Regions from separate parts of the Streptomyces sp. NPDC020490 genome, predicted to be linked through region 1. Evidence: riboswitches for the same ligand, from Rfam matches in the RefSeq annotation. Region 1 holds a riboswitch; each other region holds the start of a gene.
The links. A riboswitch is a leader RNA that binds a small molecule or an ion and turns the genes downstream of it on or off. The one in region 1 is predicted to bind thiamine pyrophosphate.

Region 1 (6,949 bases):
GAGGACTGGAAGCCGAACGCCGAGTACCGCATCCACGTCACCGCCAACAACGGCAACCGCAACCTCGTCGACGAGGACATCAAGCCGAACCTGACGACTCCGTCCGAGGGCTGCTCGAAGGACGAGTCGACGCCGCCGGCCACCCCGTCGCCGTCGGAGTCCGCCTCGACCCCGGCCGAGGAGTCTCCCACCCCGACCTCGACCCCGTCGGCCTCGGAGAGCAGCACCGCTCCGGCCGACACCGCCGACAACGAGCCGTCCCCGGCCGCCGGTGACTCCAACCTCGCCGAGACCGGTGCGAACTCCAACACCGGCCTGATCGTCGGCATCGCGGGCGCGCTGGTCGTCGTCGGCGGCGGTGCCGTCTTCTTCGGCATGCGCCGCCGCGGAGCCGACAGCAACCGCTGACGCCCCGCCCGCTACCACCGCCGTGGCCCGTCCCCGTATCCGGGGGCGGGCCACGGTCGTCCGTCCGGACGGTCCTCCTCCGTGGGCTCGACGGCCCGCGCGGATCACCCGAGCACGACGACGTCCGCCGCGTCGAACCGCACTCCCACCCTCGCCCCGGCCTCCGGCGCCTCCCGCAGCGCGCACGCCGCCTCCAGACGCGGGGCGTCCCGCGGCTGCAGGTGCAGGGCGACATGGGTGCCCTTGAAGGTGCGGGCGGCGACCGTGCAGCGCAGCCCCTCGTCGGCCGGCACCAGGCGCACCCCGGCGGGCCGCACCAGCAGGGTCCGGGTGCCCTGCGGGGCGCCCTCGGCCACCGGCACCTTGCCCCACGGCGTGTCCGCGGCCTGGCCGCTCACGGTGACCTCGACGACGTTCTCGAAGCCGAGGAAGCGTGCCACGAAGGCGTCCGCCGGCCGCTGCCACACCTCCAGCGGCGTCCCGGACTGCGCGATGCGCCCGTCGCGCATCACCACCACCCGGTCGGCCAGCGCGAAGGCCTCACCCTGGTCGTGCGTCACGGCGAGCACGGTCGTGCCCAACACGCCGAACAACTCCCGCAGTTCGACGACCAGGCGCTCCCGCAGCGAGCGGTCGAGCTGGCCGAGCGGTTCGTCGAGCATCAGCAGGCTCGGCCGGGGCGCGAGCGCGCGGGCCAGCGCCACCCGCTGCTGCTCCCCGCCGGACAGCGAGGCCACGGCCCGGCCGGCGGCCCCCGGCAGGCCGACCAGGTCGAGCAACTCCCTCACCCGGTCCGCCTGTTCCCGCTTCGCGGCCCCGCGCATCCGCAGCCCGAAGGCGACGTTGCCGCCCACGTCCCGCTGCGGGAACAGCTGGTGGTCCTGGAACATCAGCCCGACCCCGCGCCGGTGCGCGGGCACGCCGGCCTGGTCCCGCCCGCCGAGCAGGACCCGCCCGGCGTCCAGCGGCTGCAGCCCCGCCACCGCCCGCAGCAACGTCGACTTGCCGCTGCCGCTGGGCCCGAGCACACACACGGTCTCGTGCTCGGCGACGTCCAGGTCGACCGCGTCGAGCACGGCCCGCCCCCCGAACCGCACGGTCGCGCCCCGCAGGCTGAGCAGCATCTACAACTCCCCGGTCCGGTCGATGCGGAGACGTTCCAGCACCAGCAGCGCCACCGCGCACACCACCATCAGAATCGTCGACAGGGCCATCGCCTGCCCGTAGTTGAGGTCGCCGGGCCTGCCCAGCAGGCGGGCCACGGCGACCGGCAGCGTCGGGTTGTCCGGCCGCGCGATGAACACGGTCGCCCCGAACTCCCCGAGCGACACCGCGAACGCGAACCCGGCCGCGACCAGCAGTGCCCGCCGCACCATCGGCAGGTCGACCTCCCGCCACACCCGCCACGGCGACGCCCCGAGCACGGCCGCCGCCTCCCGCAGCCGCGCGTCCACGGCCCGCAGCACCGGCAGCATGGTCCGCACCACGAAGGGGACGCCGACCAGCGCCTGCGCGAGCGGCACCAGGATCCACGAGCCGCGCAGGTCCAGCGGCGGCTCGTCGAGCGCGATCAGGAACCCGAACCCGACGGTCACCGCGGACACCCCGAGCGGCAGCATCAGCAGCGCGTCGAAGCCGCGGACCAGCCGGCCCGCGTCCCGGCGGGCGAGCGCGGCGGCGGCCAGGCCGCCGATCAGCACGGCGATGGCGGTGGCGGCGAGGGCGTACTCGAGGGAGTTGCCGACCGCGTCGATGGGCGGGACGAGGAAGACGTTGCCGGCCTGACCGGTCAGCGCCCGGTAGTAGCCGAAGCCGGGCGCGGTGAGGGACCGCTGCACCAGGACGGCCGGCGGCAGCACGAGCAGGACCGCGATCGTGGTGAGGACCCCGGCCAGCAGCGCCCACTGCCCGGCGCCGCGCGGCCGCCGCGCGGTCACCGAGGCGTCCACCAGCCGCAGCGCGGTCTCCCGCCGCCGTACGGTCCAGGCGTGCACGGCGAGGATCGCGCCCACCGCCGCGAACTGGACGATGGTGAGGACGGCGGCCGTCGGCAGGTCGAAGATCTCGGACGTCTGCCGGTAGATCTCCACTTCGAGGGTGGAGAAGGCCGGGCCGCCCAGGATCTGCACCACGCCGAAGGAGGTGAAGGTGAACAGGAACACCATCAGCGTGGCGGCGGCCACCGCAGGCGCCAGCGCCGGCAGGGTGACCCGCCGCCAGGCCGCGAACGGGGAGGCGCCGAGCACCCGCGCCGCCTCCTCCTGCCGGGGGTCGAGCTGGGCCCACAGCCCGCCCACCGTGCGGACGACGACCGCGTAGTTGAAGAAGACGTGCGCGAGCAGGATGGCCCACACGGTGGTGTCCAGCCGCACACCCCACCACGCGTCGAGCAGTCCGCCGCGTCCGACGAGCGCGAGGAACGCCGTGCCGACGACGACCGTCGGCAGCACGAACGGCACCGTCACCACGGCCCGCAGCACCTGCTTGCCGGGGAAGTCGAGCCGGGCGAAGACGTAGGCGCCGGGGAGCGCGACCGCCAGCGTCAGCGCGGTGGAGGCGCACGCCTGCCAGGTGGTGAACCACAGCACGTGCCGGATGCCGTCCTGCCCGAGCACGTCCACGATCCGGCCGAGGTGCCACACCCCGTCCGACTTCAGCCCGCGGGCGACGATCGCGGCGACGGGGTAGGCGAAGAACAGCGCGAAGAACGCGGCCGGCCCGGCCATCAGCGCGAGCCTGGCCGCGTTCCCCGCACGGGTGCGGCGGACCGCTGCCTCGGGGCGGACCGCTACTTCAGTACGAGCGACGTCCACGACTTGACCCACTGGTCGCGGTCGGCGGCGATCTTGCCGGGGGCCAGGGTCCGCGGGTCCGCGGCCGGCTTGCCGTACTCGGCGAACTCCGGCGGCACCTGCGCGCCCTCGCGCACCGGGTAGACGAACATGTTCAGCGGCATGTCCTGCTGGAACTTCTCGGTGAGCAGGAAGTCGATGAGGGCCTTGCCGCCCGCGGCGTTCCTCGCATTGCTCAGCAGCCCCGCGTACTCGGTCTGCCGGAAGCAGGTCCCGTACGACACCCCGGTCGGCGCGGTCGCCGGCTTCGGGTCGGCGAAGACGACCTCGGCGGGCGGCGAGGAGGCGTATGACACGACGAGCGGACGGTCGCCGCCCGCCTTCCGGCCGCCGGCGGAACCGGAGAACTCCTCGTTGTAGGCCTGCTCCCAGCCGTCGACGACCTTCACGCCGTTGGCCTTGAGCTTCTTCCAGTAGCCGTGCCAGCCCCCGTCGCCGTACTTCGCGGCGGTGCCGAGCAGGAAGCCGAGGCCGGGCGAGGAGGTGGCGGCGTTCTCGGTGACCAGGAGGTTCTTGTACGCGGGCCTGGCGAGGTCGTCGAACGACGCGGGCGGGGCCAGCTTGTGCTTGCTGAAGTACGCCTTGTCGTAGTTGACGCAGATGTCGCCGTAGTCGACGGGCGTGACCCGGTGCTTCGCCTGGTCGACCCGGTGCTCGGGCAGGACCTGACCGGCGCCCTTCGCCTCGTACGGCCGGAACAGCCCGTTGTCGAGGGCCCGGGAGAGCAGGGTGTTGTCCACGCCGAAGAAGACGTCGCCCTGCGGGTTGTCCTTGGTCAGGATGGCCTTGTTGACGGCCTGGCCGGCGTCGCCGTCCTTGAGGACCCTGACCTTGTAGCCGGAGGACTTCTCGAAGTCCTTCAGCACGCTCTTGGAGACGGCCCACGAGTCGTGGCTGACGAGGGTGACGGTCCTGGAGTCCGTCGCGCCGGAGCCGCCGGACGATCCGCACGCCGACAACGCGACGAGACCGAGTCCGGCGGCGACGGCCACGAGGGTCTTGTGGTGCACTGGATTCCTCCTGGGGTTGACCAGGAAGAGACGCGGCCCTGCCCGGGACCCGCGAGGGGTGCCCGGGCAGGGCGCAACAGCTTGAGTGGTGACCGAACTTCCTACCCAGAATGACCTGGGCGAGGTTCAGAGGGTCTGCGGCCCGGTTGCCGCACTCTCAGCGCTGTGGCGCTCCCCTGTCGGAATATGAAGATGTTCTTACGAGTCCTTACGGGGGTCAGACTACCGTTCGGTGGCGGCCAGCTGGCCGCACGCCCCGTCGATCTCCTGCCCGCGGGTGTCCCGGATGGTCACCGGCACCCCGTGCGCCGCGATGGCCTCGACGAACGCCTTCTCGTCCGCGGGCCGGGAAGCGGTCCACTTCGAGCCCGGCGTCGGATTGAGCGGGATCAGGTTGACGTGCACCGGCCTGCCCTTGAGCAGCCGCCCGAGCCGGTCGCCGCGCCAGGCCTGGTCGTTGATGTCGCGGATCAGCGCGTACTCGATGGACAGCCGGCGCCCCGACTTCTCCGCGTACTCGAATCCGGCGTCGAGGACCTCGCGCACCTTCCACCGCGTGTTGACGGGGACGAGGGTGTCGCGCAGTTCGTCGTCGGGGGCGTGCAGCGAGATCGCGAGCCGGCACTTGAAGCCCTCGTCGGCGAACCGGTGGATGGCGGGCACCAGACCGACCGTGGAGACGGTGATCCCGCGCTGCGACAGGCCGAGCCCGTCCGGCGCGGGGTCGGTGAGCGCCCGGACCGCCCGGACGACCCGCTTGTAGTTGGCGAGCGGCTCGCCCATGCCCATGAAGACGATGTTGGACAGCCGCGCGGGCCCGCCGGGGACCTCCCCGTCCCTGAGCGCCCGCATCCCGTCGACGATCTGGTGCACGATCTCTGCGGTCGACAGGTTCCGGTCCAGCCCCGCCTGCCCGGTCGCGCAGAACGGGCAGTTCATCCCGCACCCCGCCTGCGAGCTGATGCACATGGTCACCCGGTCCGGGTAGCGCATCAGCACCGACTCCACGAGCGTGCCGTCGAACAGCCGCCACAGCGTCTTGCGGGTGGTGCCCTGGTCGGTCGACAGATGCCGGACCACGGTCATCAGCTCGGGAAGCAGCGCCTCCCGCAGCCTGTCCCGCGACCCCGCGGGGATGTCGGTCCACTCGGCCGGATCGTGCGCGTACCGCGCGAAGTAGTGCTGCGAGAGCTGCTTGGCGCGAAACGGCTTCTCCCCGATCTCGGCCACCGCCTCCTTGCGCTCGGCAGGCGTGAGATCGGCAAGATGCCGCGGCGGCTTCTTGGCTCCGCGGGGGGCGACGAAAGTGAGTTCTCCGGGCTTGGGCATGGTGCTACCAGTGTCGCAGATCGAGTTGGGTGACCTGCGGCTGCTGGTCCGGACACCTGTCGCCGGCGGTCGTCGTCTGTCGCCGCTGGTCCCCCTCGGACGGCCCAGGGACGGCCCGGAGACAGCGCGGGATAACGCGTTGACCTGGCTGTGGACGTGGGGTGTGATCACCGTATGGGGCCCGGAAATAGCGAGACAGATGCAGGCGTGGCCGACGACGAGATCGTGGCCGGGCGGATCATCCTCGGGCTGAAGACGCTACGTGATCACCTCGGCTGCTCTTTGCATGAAGCCCTCGACGCCTACGTCGCACGCTACGAGGTGCTGCGACGAGAACGGCCAGCCGACTTCGCCGAGAGTCACGAGGAGTACTGGGCGAACTTCTACTCGTGACATCACGGACACAATCTTGAAAACCGTCGTGGCGCAAGCCACCGTGGGTTCAAATCCCACACCCACCGCGTGAACGAACGGCCCCTGACCAGGTGAATCGGTCGGGGGCCGTCGCGCTGCGGGGTTCCCGCTCGTCACCGTGGTTCCCCGTGATGCCCCGCCCGATCGGGCACGGATGGGGCACGGTCAACTTCTGATCCGTAGCTCTATGTGGATCGGTCGCGAACGGTCGTACCGGCCGCCCTACGGCCCTCAGGGACGCTATCGGGTGAGGTCGGTTCCTGCGGTTGCTGTACTCCTCTGCTGTACAGCAGAGGAGCTGTGCTCAACTCGACACTGCCCCGCCCGCGAAGCCGACTGCAAGGTCTCCCAGTACGTCACAAAGGGCGCTCGCCCACTGCTTCATCCTGCTCGACTTAGGTTCATCAGCCATACGGTTCTCCTCGTCGTTCGTCTCCATGGTCTGGTCGTCGTTGTTCAACTTCGATGCCAGGACCTTGCAGATGACGGCCGCGGAGAGGGACAGTGCGAGACTCGGCAGTGCCGAGCTGAGCACAGCTCCAAGGCGATCTTACGGCCTAACGCAGCGTTCGACGCCCAGACCTGTCTTCCGTCGTGCAGGGGAACGGGGATGAGGCCCAACCGAGAACGTTTATGGTCGGGCCTCATCTTTATCAGGTCGATCAAGGCGCCCCGATGGGCTCGGCACACGGCAACTTAGAGGCTTGTTGCAGGTCGCCATGATCCGCCCTGATCCGGCCTCGTACGTGACTGTTGGTGTCAGCCGTTGATGTCAGGACGTAACGATGGGCTTGACACGCGACTGCGGGAGGCGCATAGCGATCGCCTGCACGACGATCAGCACGATCACCGCAACCACCAGCCAAGTCGCCTGACGCAGCACGCCAGTCATCGTGTCGCCATTGATCACGCAAGCCATGACTGTAGCCAGGAGGA
Region 2 (6,949 bases), on a different contig from region 1:
CGCGCCTACAGACGCCTGATGATCTGCGCCTCGGCCCGTTCCACCGGCGTACGGCCGTAGGCATGCACGAGAGAGAGGTGGAACAGCGCCGGTGCCAAGGGCGCCCACCGGTGGACGCGGTCGTCCCGCATCAGGTACTTGATCACCGTTGCCGGGTTGAAGGGCACGTAGTCGATGGTCTGGTGCTCCCAGCGGTCCGCGACGCCCCTGCTCATGCGGGCCTGGAGGTCCGCGCTCCTGAGCTGCGTCAGCCTGGCGTGGAAGTGAGCGCTCCAGTGGCGTTTGTCGACGTCGAGCACGAACGCCAGGAGGTCGAGCGTGTACTCGTGCGGCTCCAGGGACAGCTCTTCCCGCATCCCCCGCCGGGCCACGGAGTGCAGGTCCGGCGCGTTCCTGCCCGACGAGTCGATGTGGCGGGAGAGGCCCTCGTTGACGGAGGAGTTCCAGACGCCCGGCGCCATGCGCACCCGGTCGCTGCGCCGGCTCACCACCAGCATGTCGTCGGCGGTGACGACGGCGATGTTGACGGCGAAGCTGCACTGGAGGAAGTCAGGCGCCTCGAGCGGCCGGTCCGGGTCCAGGTAGCGGGAGCGGGGTGTCGTGCCGTCCGGCAGCCGGCGGTCGAGTTGCTGGGCGGCCAGGAACGTGTAGTAGTCGGTCGGCCTGAGCCGCAGGTGGACTTCGGGCGTCTCGTCCAGAGCGGTACGCGACAGGTCGAACGATTCGACCGCGTAACGGGGTCCGTTCCACAGAGGTGCGCGTCCCTCCGCTCGCAGGCTCTCGCTCTGCTCCGCGATCTCCGCTCGCCAGGGGACCATGTCCGGCGGCAGCTCCACCTCGCCGTCGAGCACGTGGATGTGGATCGTCTCGGACGGTATCGGAGACGTTCCGTCCCCCTCGACGATCAGGGCTGAGGTGTGCAGGGGCCCGAGTGAGAACGCGCGCCAGGCGGGTCCCGACTCGTTCCCACGCGCCAGGGCGCGGATCGCGCCGGCCGAGCGTCTGCGCAGGCGGTACCAGGCGTCCTGCAACGGCTGCTGGAACAGCACGGCGAACACCATGCCGATGACGGCGCCCGCGACTCCGTTGGCTACATCGATCCCATCCACACGGAAGACAGTAAGGATCTTGACGACGCCGAGCGGCTTCGTGTTCCTACCGTTACCCGGTGCGGGGTCTCTGCCTCACGCAGGGGCGTCGGTGCGGCCCGCGCTCGGTGCGGCCCGCGCTCACACACGCGGGCCGCACGACCACAACGATCACGACGACCACAACGAACGGTCGCGCGGCGGCTGCGGGCGCCCGCGGGTCAGTCGGCGATCGGCAGGTACACCCGGTTCCCGTTCGCCGCGAACTCCTTCGACTTCTGCAGCATCCCCTCGGCGACCTCCTCGGGCGACGCCCCCTCGGCCACGTCACCGCCGAACCGCTCCGCGATGCTCTGACTGATCTTCATCGAGCAGAACTTCGGCCCGCACATCGAGCAGAAGTGGGCGGTCTTGGCGGGCTCCGCCGGCAGGGTCTCGTCGTGGAACTCCCGTGCCGTGTCCGGGTCGAGGGCGAGGTTGAACTGGTCCTCCCACCGGAACTCGAAGCGGGCGTCGGACAGCGCGTCGTCCCACTCCTGCGCACCCGGGTGCCCCTTGGCGAGGTCGGCCGCGTGGGCGGCGATCTTGTAGGTGATGACGCCGGTCTTGACGTCGTCGCGGTTGGGCAGGCCCAGGTGTTCCTTGGGGGTGACGTAGCAGAGCATGGCCGTGCCCCACCAGGCGATCATCGCGGCGCCGATGCCGGAGGTGATGTGGTCGTAGGCCGGCGCGATGTCCGTCGTCAGCGGGCCGAGCGTGTAGAACGGGGCTTCGTCGCAGATCTCCTGCTGGAGGTCGATGTTCTCCTTGATCTTGTGCATCGGGACGTGTCCCGGGCCCTCGATCATGGTCTGGACGTGGAAGCGCTTCGCGATCCGGTTGAGTTCCCCGAGCGTGCGCAACTCCGCGAACTGCGCCTCGTCGTTGGCGTCCGCGATCGAACCCGGCCGGAGGCCGTCACCCAGCGAGTACGTGACGTCGTAGGCGGCGAGGATCTCGCAGAGTTCCTCGAAGTTCTCGTACAGGAAGCTCTCCTTGTGGTGCGCGAGGCACCACGCGGCCATGATCGAGCCGCCGCGCGAGACGATGCCGGTCTTGCGGTTCGCCGTGAGCGGCACGTACGGCAGGCGCACACCCGCGTGGACCGTCATGTAGTCGACGCCCTGCTCGGCCTGCTCGATGACGGTGTCCTTGTAGATCTCCCAGGTCAGTTCCTCGGCCTTGCCGTCGACCTTCTCCAGGGCCTGGTACAGCGGCACGGTGCCGATGGGGACGGGGGAGTTGCGCAGCACCCACTCGCGGGTGGTGTGGATGTTGCGGCCGGTGGAGAGGTCCATGACCGTGTCGGCGCCCCAGCGGGTCGCCCAGGTCATCTTCTCGACCTCCTCCTCGATGGAGGAGGTGACCGCGGAGTTGCCGATGTTGGCGTTGACCTTCACCAGGAACCGCTTGCCGATGATCATCGGCTCGATCTCCGGGTGGTTGACGTTCGCGGGCAGCACCGCGCGCCCCGCGGCGATCTCCTCACGGACCACCTCGGCGGAGACGTTCTCCCGGATCGCCACGTACTCCATCTCCGGCGTGATCTCACCCCGGCGCGCGTACGCGAGCTGGGTGACCGCCCTGCCGTCCCGGCCGCGGCGCGGCTGGCGCGGCCGCCCCGGGAAGACGGCGTCGAGATTGCGCAGTCCGCCGCGCGGCGAGGTGTGCTTGATCCCGTCGTCCTCGGGGCGTACGGGGCGGCCCGTGTACTCCTCCGTGTCGCCGCGGGCGACGATCCAGTTCTCCCGCAGCGGCGGCAGGCCCCTGCGGACATCGGTGTCGACGAGCGGATCGGTGTACGGGCCCGATGTGTCGTACAGCGTGACCGACTGCCCGTTGGTGAGATGCACCTGACGGACCGGCACCCGCAGATCGGGGCGTGAGCCCTCGACGTACGCCTTGTGCCAGCCGATGGATGACCCGGCCTCCCCGTCGATCTGATCGGAGGCAGGCGTGCGTGCGTCCTTGCTGGTCATGAGACCTACTCCCTACGCCGGCATTACCCGGTAACAGGTTCGGCGGTCGACGCAGCGGTTTCCGTCGGTCGACGTTCCGTGTGCAACATCACTCGACTCCGGTGACGTTCCACGTGAAACATCGCTGGGACGGAGGTCAGCGCCCTCTCAGCCCGGTGCTCCGAGCTCCCGCGTGTACAAAAGGTACCTCCACGCTAGCGTCAACTCGGGCGCGGTGAACAGAGGCCCCCTGCCGTCCTTGCGATGATCGGGCGGTGACCACGACACCGCAGTACCCGTTTCCGCCACCCGATCCGCCACCTGGTCCGCCATCGCCGTCACCCGGGCCGTCACCCGGGCCGCCGCACCGACACGACGGCGATCACGGCCGTGGAGACGGCCCCGATCATGGCCACGGGCATGGGCATGGGCACGATCAGGGGCAGGGGCAGGGGCAGGGGCACGGCCACGGGTCAGGGGTCGGAGGCGGACACGGTCACTCGCACAGCCACGGCCCCGCCGCGCCCGTCTCCCGGCACCTGCGCAAGGTCATCGCCGCGGTCCTGATTCCCTTCGCCGCGGCCGTGCTGGTCGGGCTCGCGGTGCTGTGGCCCGGCGGCGCACCGTCGCACGAGCGCACCGGCGTCGGCTTCGACCGGCAGACCCAGCAGGCGACGGTCGTCCAGGTGATGAACGTGAGCTGCAAGTCGGTGAACGCCCCGGGCAGCACGCCGACCGGCGACACGTCGACCGCCGAGGGCTCCTCGGCCCAGCAGCAAGCGGACGGCACCTGCCACAAGGCCACCATCCGCGTCGACACCGGCAAGGACAAGGGCCGGACGTTCACCGAGATCGTGCAGCCGGACCAGTCGCGGCAACTGCACCAGGGGCAGAAGGTCGTGGTCGCCTACGAGCCCTCGGCGCCCAGGGAACTGCAGTACGCGGTCACCGACGTCGACCGCAGGTTCCCCATGGCCCTGCTGGCCGGCGTCTTCGCGCTGGCCGTCGTGGTGGTGGGCCGGATGCGGGGCGTCATGGCGCTGATCGCGCTGGCCGTGAGCTTCCTGGTGCTGACCCTCTTCATCCTTCCGGCGATCCTGGAAGGCTCGAATCCGCTGGTCGTGGCGGTGGTCGGGTCCAGTGCCATCATGCTGATCGCCCTGTACATGTGTCACGGCCTGTCGGCCCGTACGTCCGTGGCGGTCCTGGGCACACTGCTCTCGCTGCTGCTGATCGGCGTCCTGGGCTCGGTGTTCATCGGATGGGCCGCGCTCACCGGCAACACGGACGACAACACCGGTCTGATCCACGGCCTGTATCCGTCGATCGACATGAGCGGTCTGCTGCTGGCCGGCGTCATCATCGGCTCCCTCGGTGTCCTCGACGACGTGACGGTCACGCAGACCTCGGCCGTGTGGGAACTGCACGAGGCCAACCCCTCGATGGGCTGGCGCGGGCTGTACCGCGCGGGCATCCGCATCGGCCGCGATCACATCGCGTCGGTCGTCAACACGCTCGTCCTCGCCTACGCGGGCGCCGCGCTGCCGTTGCTGCTGCTCTTCTCCATCGCGCAGAGCAGCGTGGGCACCGTCGCCAACAGCGAGCTGGTCACGGAGGAGATCGTGCGCACACTGGTGGGCTCGATCGGGCTGGTCGCCTCGGTCCCGGTCACCACGGCTCTCGCCGCCCTGGTCGTCTCCGCGGACCGTCGGGGACCGGAGGGGGCGACGGCCGGCGCGGCTCCGGCCCAGGCACGCTCCGGCACGGGGAGGGGCAGGCGCCGCAAGCGCTGAGAACGGGCTCGGGGCCGGACTCGTGGGGCTCCCGGGCCGGCGGTGGCCGCCGAGAGCTGTGAGGTCCACGAGCCGGCGGGACGGGCGACTGTCGCTTCCCCGACACTCGGTCAGGAGAAGCGTTCCTGCACAGTGTCCTGGCCCATGTCGGAGCGTTCCGCCGACTCGGTGCGCCGTGCCTCCGCCGTAGCGCCTCAGCCCGCGCTCTGTTCTGCCAGGATGCGGTCCAGCGCCTCGTCGAGGTGGGCGTCGAAGTCGGCGAGCGAACCTTCCTGGCCGAGCGGCACCAGTTTGTCGGTGCGGTCGAGGAAGGCGATGAGCGGCGCCGTCGACGAGCGGAACAGCGCCTGGTCCCGGCCGACCTGAAGCCGGATCAGGACATCGCTCAGCGACTCCGGGTCGGCGGGCGAGATGCGCACATCGCCGTCACCGCAGGGCCTCCCCACCCCGTCGATCATCAGTTCCCGGCCGAACGCCCAGGTCACCGGGGCATCACCCGGCAGATGGAAGGTCAGCCGCACGGCGTAGGGATCGTACGTCTCGTAACGCAGCTCCACCGGGATGCGGAAGGAGAGCTCCTCGGACACGAGAAAGCTCATCATGACCTCTGCCTGTACGGACTCGCGCATCGCCTACCCCGTCTTGTGACGCCGACTGGCCGGGAATGATCCCCTGACCCTGCAGGCATCTTGCTCAACGTGTACACCAGATCACAAGGAGTGAGTTTTCAGATACTGATAGACCGGCCCAGAGACCTCAGCAACCGGCCCACTTCGCTCTGCAGTTGCTGCGCGGCCGACTCCAGCCGATCGGCCTGATCGCACGGCATCGAGATGGCCATCGTCGCGACGGTCGTGCCCACGGTGAGCGGAACAGCCGCGCAGACCGTGCCGAGGGCGTACTCCTGCCGTTCCGTCACCGGCTGCCTGCGACCGATGCGTTCCAGTCTGCGGAGCAGGGTCTGGTTGTCGCGCACCGTGTACGGGGTGATGGGCTGCACGGGGTAACGCTCGAGGTGGTCGCGACGGGCGTCCTCGTCCAACTGGGCGAGCAGGCACTGGCCGATCGCGTGCGCGTGCCCGGTCTCGCGGAAGTCGGCCCACTCCTCCACCGCCGGATTTTCCGGGCTGTCCGAGACGCCCAGGATCTCGATCTCACCGTCCTGGTAGACGGCGTAGTACACGGGGACGCCGATGGCGTCGTGACAGCGGGCCAGCGCCTCGGCGACCGTGCTGCGACGTTTCTGCTCGGCTCTGCTGCCGCCCAGCCGCTCGGCCGCCTCCCCGAGGAAGAACAGGCCTCTGTCACGGCGCAGATAGCCCTCGTGCACCAGGGTGCGCAGCAGGTGGTAGGCCGTGGGCAGCGCCAGACCGGTCTCGCGGGCCAGTTGCTTGGCGGGGGCTCCCTGCTCGTGCTCGGCGACGCGTTCCAGCAGGCGCAGCGCGCGCTGGACGGACCCGATGAGGGTGCCCGACTGCGACGGCGCGTCGGACGCCGCGGGGTGCGGCGCGACGGGCACCGGGGAGGAGTTCGGTGAGGGGGTCTGTGGGTGAGCCTGTGAGGGGGGCGAGGGAGTCCGTGGGGGCCGAGACGTGGTCCGTGGGGGCTGCGTCGGTGTCCGTGGGGGCTGTGAGGGGGGCCGTCGAGGCTGCGTCGGCGTCCGTGGCAGCTGCGAGGGCGTTCGCGGCGGCGGATGTGCCGTCGAGCGATCCTGCCCGGCGGGGCCCGGCTGTTCCGGGGGCCGGACGCGGTGCGCGGAGGAAGGCACGGCCGGCCGGTCCGCAGCCGGTGATGCGTGGGGGTCATTGAGTGCGGTGTCTGCCGTGGCCAAGGGTCACTCCCGAAGCGCGAGGGGGAGCCCGTGCGGGGGAACACGGGGAGGGGGTGTGCGCCGTTCGCGGGGTGGCCCCGCGTCGAGTTCCGGACTCTAACCGCCCGCCACCGCTTGCGGACCGCCTGCCGGGGAAACTTCCCTCGCGCGAGGGAACCGGTGATTCCTGTTACCGCTCACCGGCTCCCGATGCCCTCACCAGTCGCCGCGCGACGAGGAACTCGACGTGAACTTGCGCAC
Region 3 (6,949 bases), on a different contig from region 1:
CCCCGGCGGCGCTTGCTGCCGCCGCCGTCGGCGTCCGCGTCGGGGCGCTTGACCGCCCAGCCGGACGAGAAGCCGCGGCGGAACGACAGCGTGACGTAGGTCTGTCCGACCGCGAAGGCGGCCGCGCCCAGGCCGATGACGACGACGGACGGGATCATCACCCCGAGCACGACGCCGAGGAAGCCGACGAACGCGATCAGCCTCCAGCGCAGGCGCGCCTTGTACTGCAGCAGCACCTCACCGAGCAGCCACAGCGCGACGATGCCGAACGCGATGTAGAGGACCGTATAGCCCATGTACGCCCCTCTCCCAGTCGCCGCTACGAGTGTGTCGTACACCCGTGCGGCCGGTCTAGGCCCGCGGGGGGTGGTGCAGGCCCAGGTTCTCGTAGATTTCCAGCGTCGCCGTGGAGTTGTTGAGCGTGATGAAGTGCAGTCCGGGCACTCCCTCGGCCAGCAGCCGTGCGCAGAACTCCGTGGCGAACTCGATCCCCATGGAGCGTACAGCGGCGGGATCGTCCTTCGCTGTGAGGATCCGCTCTTTCAGGGCGTCCGGGAACGCGGCGTTGGTCAGTGACGGGATGCGCTCCAGCGTCCGGACGCTGCCGATCGGCATGACCTCGGGGATGATCGGGGTCTCGCAGCCGGCGGCGGCGACCTTGTCGCGCAGCCGGAGGTAGTCCTCCGGGTCGAAGAACATCTGCGTGATCGCGTAGTCCGCGCCCGCGCGGCACTTGTCGACGAAGTGGCGGACGTCGGTGTCCCAGTCGGTGGAGCGCGGGTGCATCGCCGGGAAGGCGGCGACGCCCACGCAGAAGTCGCCGGACGCCTTGATGAGTTCGACGAGTTCGGCGGCGTAGGTCAGCCCCTGCGGGTGCGGCACCCAGTCGCCCATGGGGTCGCCGGGCGGGTCGCCGCGCAGGGCCAGCATGTTCCGGATCCCGGCGTCGGCGTACTGCCCGATGATGTTGCGCAGGTCGGCGACCGAGTGGTCGACGGCGGTGAGGTGGGCGATCGGCGTCAGCGTGGTGTCGGAGGCGATCGCCTCGGTCGCCTTGACCGTGCCCGCGCGGGTGGAGCCGCCCGCCCCGTAGGTGACGGAGACGAAGTCGGGGGCCACCGCCTCGACGCGGCGCAGCGCGGTCCACAGGTTGCGCTCGCCCTTCGGGGTCTTCGGGGCGTAGAACTCGAAGGAGTACGTCGTCTTGCCCGTGGCGAGCATGTCGCGCACGGTGCGAGCGTGGTCCGACCTGGTGGATGCGGTGCCGAGGGCCATACTCGCAGGTTAGCCAGGGGCCGCGGGCCACCCAACCAAACCTGGACCATTTGCCCGATTTGCCGACTTGTTGTCCACTCCTTGGACAGATCCGCCCTCGTCAGGGGCCCGGGGGCGCCGGACGGGGCCTGGAGCGGCCTAGAGCTGCCGCAGCCGCTTGGCGAACTCCGCCGCCGCCGCGCCCGGGTCGTCGGCCTGCGTGATCGCGCGGACGACCACGACGCGGCGGGCGCCCGCGTCGAGCACCTCGTCGAGGTTGCCGAGGTCGATGCCGCCGATGGCGAACCAGGGGCGGTCGGTGCCGAGGGCCGCCGTGTGACGCACCAGACCGAGACCGGGCGCGTGCCGGCCGGGCTTGGTCGGGGTGGGCCAGCAGGGGCCGGTGCAGAAGTAGTCCACGCCCTCCTGGACGGCGGCGGCCTCCGCCTCGGCCTCCGCGTGCGTGGAGCGGCCGATGAGGACGTCGTCCCCGAGGATCGCCCGGGCCGCGGGGACCGGGAGGTCGCCCTGGCCGAGGTGGAGCACCGAGGGGCCCGCGGGGTGCGCGGCGCGGGCGGCGTGGGCCACGTCGGCGCGGTCGTTGACCGCGAGGAGCTTGCCGTGCTCGCGGCACTTGTCGGCGAACAGCTCCAGCCACCGCAGCTCCTCCGCCGCCTCCATGCCCTTGTCCCGGAGCTGGACGATGTCGACGCCGCCGGCCAGGACCGCGTCCAGGAACTCGGGCAGGTCGCCCTGGCGCCTGCGGGCGTCCGTGCAGAGGTAGACGCGGGCGTCGGCGAGGTGCGCGCGGGCGTCGTCGGTGGCGGCGGTGCCGGGCATGGTGGTGTCCCCCCGTTGTCGGCGGCGTGCGGGCCGGGACGGGCCCGGCGGGCCGGGTCCGGCCGCGCCGGGCCGCGCCGGGGCCCGGCGCGTCCCGGCCCGTACGCCGGACGGTTCACGGCCCGCTGTCGGGCCTGCTGTTCGGCCTTACCTGGTCAGACGGCGAGCGCCTGGGCGCGGCGCTTCACCTCCGTGCCGCGATTCTCGCTCAGAGCCTGCGCGGGGGTGCCGGGCAGGGTCGGGTCGGGGGTGAAGAGCCACTCGATCATCTCTTCGTCCGTGAAGCCGTCGTCCCGCAGGAGCGTCAGGGTGCCGGTCAGGCCCTTGACGACCTTGTCCCCGTCGATGAAGGCGGCGGGGACGTGCAGCGCGCGGTTCTCACCACGGCGTACGGCGATGAGCTGGCCGTCCTTGACCAGCTGCCGCACACGTGTCACCTCGACGCCGAGCATTTCGGCGATGTCGGGGAGGGTGAGCCAGGCGGGGACGAGAGCATCGATCTTTGCGTCAATCTCGGTCACGGAAACAAGCCTGCCATCCCGCACCGACAGTCGGAAGCCAGGCCCGTCCGACCAGGTGGTCCCGGCTCCCGTCCGACCAGGTGGTCCCGGCCACGGTCCGGCTGCGTCCTGGCACGGTCCGGCTGCGTCCTGGCACGGTCCGGCTGCGTCCCGGCCACGGTCCGGCCGCGTCCCGGCCACGGTCCGCTCGCGTCCCGGCTACGCGGTGGCGGCCTTCAGCGGCTTGCTCGCGTCCGCCAGCAGGTCCGGGTCCATCGGCGTGCCCGCCTCGATCAGGCGCCTGCCCTGCGCCAGGTCCCTGGGCCGGCCCACCGCCAGCAGCGCCACCAGGCGGCCGTCGCGCAGCCAGCAGACGGACCAGCTCGGGCCCGACGGGTCGCCGCGCCACAGGGTCGTGTCGGCGCCCGCGTGGTACCCGGCGTACTGCACGAACCGGCCGAACTGCTCGGACCAGAAGTACGGCACCGGGTCGTAGACGGCGGGCTCCTCGCCGATGATGTTCGCGGCCACCGTGCGCGGGCCCTGCAGGGCGTTGTCCCAGTGGTGCACCAGCAGGCGCTCCCCGTACCTGCGGGACGGGAACGACGCGCAGTCGCCGACCGCGTAGACGTCCGGCGCCGAGGTGCGCAGGCCGTCGTCGGCGACGACCTCGCCGTGCGCCCCGGGCACGATGCCGGAACCGGCCAGCCAGCCGGTGGCCGGGCGCGCGCCGATGCCGACCACGACGGCGCCCGCGGGCAGCCGGGTGCCGTCGTCGAGGACGACCTCGCCCGGCTCGACACGCGCCACGCGCGCGTGGGTGCGCAGCACGGCGCCCGCGTCGGCGTACCAGGAGGCCATCGGGGCGGCCACCTCGGCGGGCAGCGCGCCCGCGAGCGGCCGGTCGGCCGCCTCCACGACGGTCACCGCGCAGCCCGCCTCGCGCGCCGCCGTGGCGAACTCCGCGCCGATCCAGCCCGCGCCGACGACCACCACGTCGTGCTGCCGGGCGAGCACCGGCCGCAGCCGCTCGGCGTCGTCCAGGGTGCGCAGCAGATGGACGCCGGGCACCCCCTGGGTCTGCGGCAGCAGCACCGGCTCGGCGCCGGTCGCGAGGACCAGGGCGTCGTACGGCACGGACCCCTCGGCGGTGTCGAGTTCGTGGTCGGCGACCCGGACGCCCAGCACCTCGCGGCCGAGCCGCAGTTCGATGCCGAGCGCCTCGAAGTCGATGTCGAAGGCGGACCCCTCGGCCTTGCCGAGCAGGACGGCCTTGGACAACGGCGGCCGGTCGTACGGCTGGTGGGGCTCGGCGCCGATGAGGGTCACCGGCCCGGCGAAGCCCTGTTCGCGCAGGGCGACCGCGGTCTGCACACCGGCCATGCCCGCGCCGGCCACGACGACTCGCCGGTGCGGGGGCGTCTGCCGTTCCTGCGTCTGCTCGCTCACCTGATCACCATAGACACCTGACGTCATGTCAGTCGCGGATCCCGTCAGTGACCTGCTCCACAACACTGGTGCCGCCGCCCGGCCGGGACTCCCACTCCCACGTCTCCTCCAGGCGCACCCGGCCGTCCGGCAGCTCCACGACCGTCGACACGCAGTGCCCGGAGGACGTCGTGCCGTCGTTCCTCAGCTGCACGTAGCGGAAGTCGAGCCGGTCACCTTCCCGGGTACCCACCAGACGGCCGTGTACGACGTCGCCGCCCGCGTACTCGGCCCAGATCGCGCCGTCGGCCTCGTGGTAGGTGAAGCGGGTCCGCATGCCCACCTGGCCGGGGGCCTGGTCGGCGACCGGGGCGAGGACGAGGCCGTCCAGTGAGCGCGGCATGGGGGAAGGCTCCCTTACGACGGCGACGGGGCGCGGGCTAGGGTGGCCACCGTACAAGCACTCGCGGGAGCCCGGACGCACCGGGCTGAGAGGGAGGCTGGCGGCCTCCGACCGTACGAACCTGATCCGGGTCATGCCGGCGAAGGGAGGGGCTGGACGCCCATGCCGTCACGTACGTCAGACGTCCTCGTCGTCGGGGGCGGGATCATCGGCCTGGTCACGGCCTGGCGCGCCGCGCAGCGCGGCTTCGCCACCGCCGTGGTGGACCCGGAACCGGGCGGCGGCGCCGCCCAGGTGGCGGCCGGCATGCTGGCCGCGGTCACCGAACTGCACCACGGCGAGCAGACCCTGCTCGGCCTCAACCTCGCCTCGGCCCGCCGCTACCCGGACTTCGCGGCCGAGCTCGCCGACCTCACCGGCCACGACCTCGGCTACCGCCGGTGCGGCACGCTCGCCGTCGCGCTGGACGCCGACGACCGCGCCCACCTGCGCGAACTGCACACCCTGCAGCAGCAGTCCGGCCTGGGGTCGGAATGGCTGTCGGGGCGCGAGTGCCGGCGTCTGGAGCCGATGCTCGCACCGGCCGTACGCGGCGGCCTCCGGGTCGACGGCGACCACCAGATCGACCCGCGGCGGCTGACCCGCGCGCTGGTGGCCGCCTGCGAGCGGGCCGGCGTGGTCTTCCACCGGGTGTGGGCCGAGCGGCTCGACCGCGCCGGGGACCGGGCCGTCGGCGTCACCGCGGCGGACGGCACCGCGCTGGCCGCGGACCGGGTGGTGCTGGCCGCCGGCAGCCTCAGCGGACGGCTCGCGGGCGTCCCGGCCGACGTGCTGCCGCCGGTGCGGCCGGTCAAGGGGCAGGTGCTGCGGCTGAGCGTGCCGCAGCGGTACGCGCCCTTCCTCAGCCGCACCGTCCGGGCCATGGTGCGCGGCAGCCACGTCTACCTGGTGCCGCGCGAGAACGGCGAGCTGGTGGTCGGCGCGACCAGCGAGGAACTGGGCTGGGACACCACGGTCACCGCGGGCGGGGTGTACGAGCTGCTGCGCGACGCCCACGAACTGGTCCCCGGCATCACCGAGCTGCCGCTGACCGAGACCCGGGCCGGGCTGCGCCCCGGCTCCCCCGACAACGCGCCGCTGCTCGGCCCGAGCGGGCTGTCCGGGCTGCTGCTGGCCACCGGGCACCACCGCAACGGCGTGCTGCTCGCACCGGTCACCGGCGACGCCATGGCACACGTCCTGACCACCGGCGAACTCCCCGAGGAGGCACGCCCCTTCACCCCGCGGCGGTTCGCCCGCACGGAGCAGCCCGCATGAACATCTCCGTCAACGGCGAGCCCCGCGAGGTCGCTCCCGGAACCGCTCTCGACACCGTGGTCAGGGCGCTCACCCCGGCGTCCTCCGGGGTGGCCGCCGCCCTCAACGAAACCGTCGTCCCGCGCGCGCAGTGGCCGTCGACCCCCCTCGCCGAGGGGGACCGGGTCGAGGTCCTCACCGCCGTCCAAGGAGGCTGACCCATGGCCGACGACCCCTTCGTCCTCGGCGGCACGTCGTTCACGTCCCGCCTGATCATGGGCACCGGCGGTGCCCCCAGCCTGGAGGTGCTGGAGAGCGCCCTGGTGGCGTCCGGCACGGAGCTGACGACGGTCGCCATGCGGCGCGTGGACCCCTCGGTGCATGGCTCGGTGCTGTCCGTGCTCACCCGGCTGGGCATCCGGGTGCTGCCCAACACGGCGGGCTGCTTCACCGCCCGGGAGGCCGTCCTCACCGCCCGCCTCGCGCGCGAGGCGCTCGGCACCGACCTGGTCAAGCTGGAGGTCATCGCCGACGAGCGCACCCTGCTGCCCGACCCGATCGAGCTGCTGGAGGCGGCCGAGACGCTGGTCGACGACGGGTTCACGGTGCTGCCGTACACCAACGACGACCCGGTCCTCGCCCGGAAGCTGGAGGACGCCGGCTGCGCGGCGATCATGCCGCTGGGCTCGCCGATCGGCTCCGGGCTCGGCATCCGCAACCCGCACAACTTCCAGCTGATCACCGAGCACGCGGGCGTGCCGGTGATCCTGGACGCGGGCGCCGGCACCGCCTCCGACGCGGCGCTGGCGATGGAGCTGGGGTGCGCGGGCGTGATGCTCGCCTCGGCGGTGACCCGGGCGCACCAGCCGCGGCTGATGGCGGAGGCGATGCGGCACGCGGTGGAGGCGGGACGCCTGGCGTACCGGGCGGGACGCATCCCGCGACGCCACTTCGCCGAGGCGTCCTCACCCACCGGGGGACGCGCCCGCCTGGATCCCGAGCGCCCCGCGTTCTGAACACCCCGCACGCTCAGCACCCCCGGCGCTCTCGTCGCACAACAGTCACAGGTCTGCTGCATTCCGTCCCCGGATCGGGCGAATTGGCGGCCGTGTCGGTTGCGGCTCGTACACTCACCTGCGTGGATACGACCCTTCAGGACCCATTGGTCGGGCAGGTGCTCGACGGGCGCTACCGCGTGGACGCGCGGATCGCGGTCGGCGGGATGGCC

Region 2: linked by a shared signal. The riboswitch ahead of thiC (phosphomethylpyrimidine synthase ThiC) and the one ahead of ACH4ZX_RS16145 (thiamine ABC transporter substrate binding subunit) in region 1 are both predicted to bind thiamine pyrophosphate.
Region 3: linked by a shared signal. The riboswitch ahead of thiO (glycine oxidase ThiO) and the one ahead of ACH4ZX_RS16145 (thiamine ABC transporter substrate binding subunit) in region 1 are both predicted to bind thiamine pyrophosphate.

Annotation. Positions count from the first base shown of each region.
Region 1 is NZ_JBIRUY010000013.1:94,377-101,325, forward strand. Features, by position in the region: gene ACH4ZX_RS16130 (LAETG motif-containing sortase-dependent surface protein) at 1-408, shown strand, start outside; gene ACH4ZX_RS16135 (ABC transporter ATP-binding protein) at 513-1,532, opposite strand; gene ACH4ZX_RS16140 (ABC transporter permease) at 1,533-3,221, opposite strand; gene ACH4ZX_RS16145 (thiamine ABC transporter substrate binding subunit) at 3,197-4,270, opposite strand; TPP riboswitch at 4,351-4,458, opposite strand; gene rlmN (23S rRNA (adenine(2503)-C(2))-methyltransferase RlmN) at 4,493-5,599, opposite strand; gene ACH4ZX_RS16155 (hypothetical protein) at 5,807-5,992, shown strand; gene ACH4ZX_RS16160 (hypothetical protein) at 6,786-6,949, opposite strand, start outside.
Region 2 is NZ_JBIRUY010000008.1:152,502-159,450, reverse strand. Features, by position in the region: gene ACH4ZX_RS11545 (hypothetical protein) at 6-1,109, opposite strand; gene thiC (phosphomethylpyrimidine synthase ThiC) at 1,310-3,106, opposite strand; TPP riboswitch at 3,099-3,288, opposite strand; gene ACH4ZX_RS11535 (YibE/F family protein) at 3,361-4,878, shown strand; gene ACH4ZX_RS11530 (SsgA family sporulation/cell division regulator) at 5,073-5,507, opposite strand; gene ACH4ZX_RS11525 (IclR family transcriptional regulator) at 5,606-6,397, opposite strand; gene ACH4ZX_RS11520 (DUF5326 family protein) at 6,905-6,949, opposite strand, start outside.
Region 3 is NZ_JBIRUY010000023.1:73,661-80,609, forward strand. Features, by position in the region: gene ACH4ZX_RS23540 (hypothetical protein) at 1-296, opposite strand, end outside; gene metF (methylenetetrahydrofolate reductase [NAD(P)H]) at 352-1,275, opposite strand; gene thiE (thiamine phosphate synthase) at 1,414-2,094, opposite strand; gene ACH4ZX_RS23555 (Rv2175c family DNA-binding protein) at 2,250-2,615, opposite strand; gene ACH4ZX_RS23560 (NAD(P)/FAD-dependent oxidoreductase) at 2,814-4,043, opposite strand; gene ACH4ZX_RS23565 (hypothetical protein) at 4,072-4,425, opposite strand; TPP riboswitch at 4,479-4,590, shown strand; gene thiO (glycine oxidase ThiO) at 4,588-5,742, shown strand; gene thiS (sulfur carrier protein ThiS) at 5,739-5,939, shown strand; gene ACH4ZX_RS23580 (thiazole synthase) at 5,943-6,737, shown strand; gene pknB (Stk1 family PASTA domain-containing Ser/Thr kinase) at 6,860-6,949, shown strand, end outside.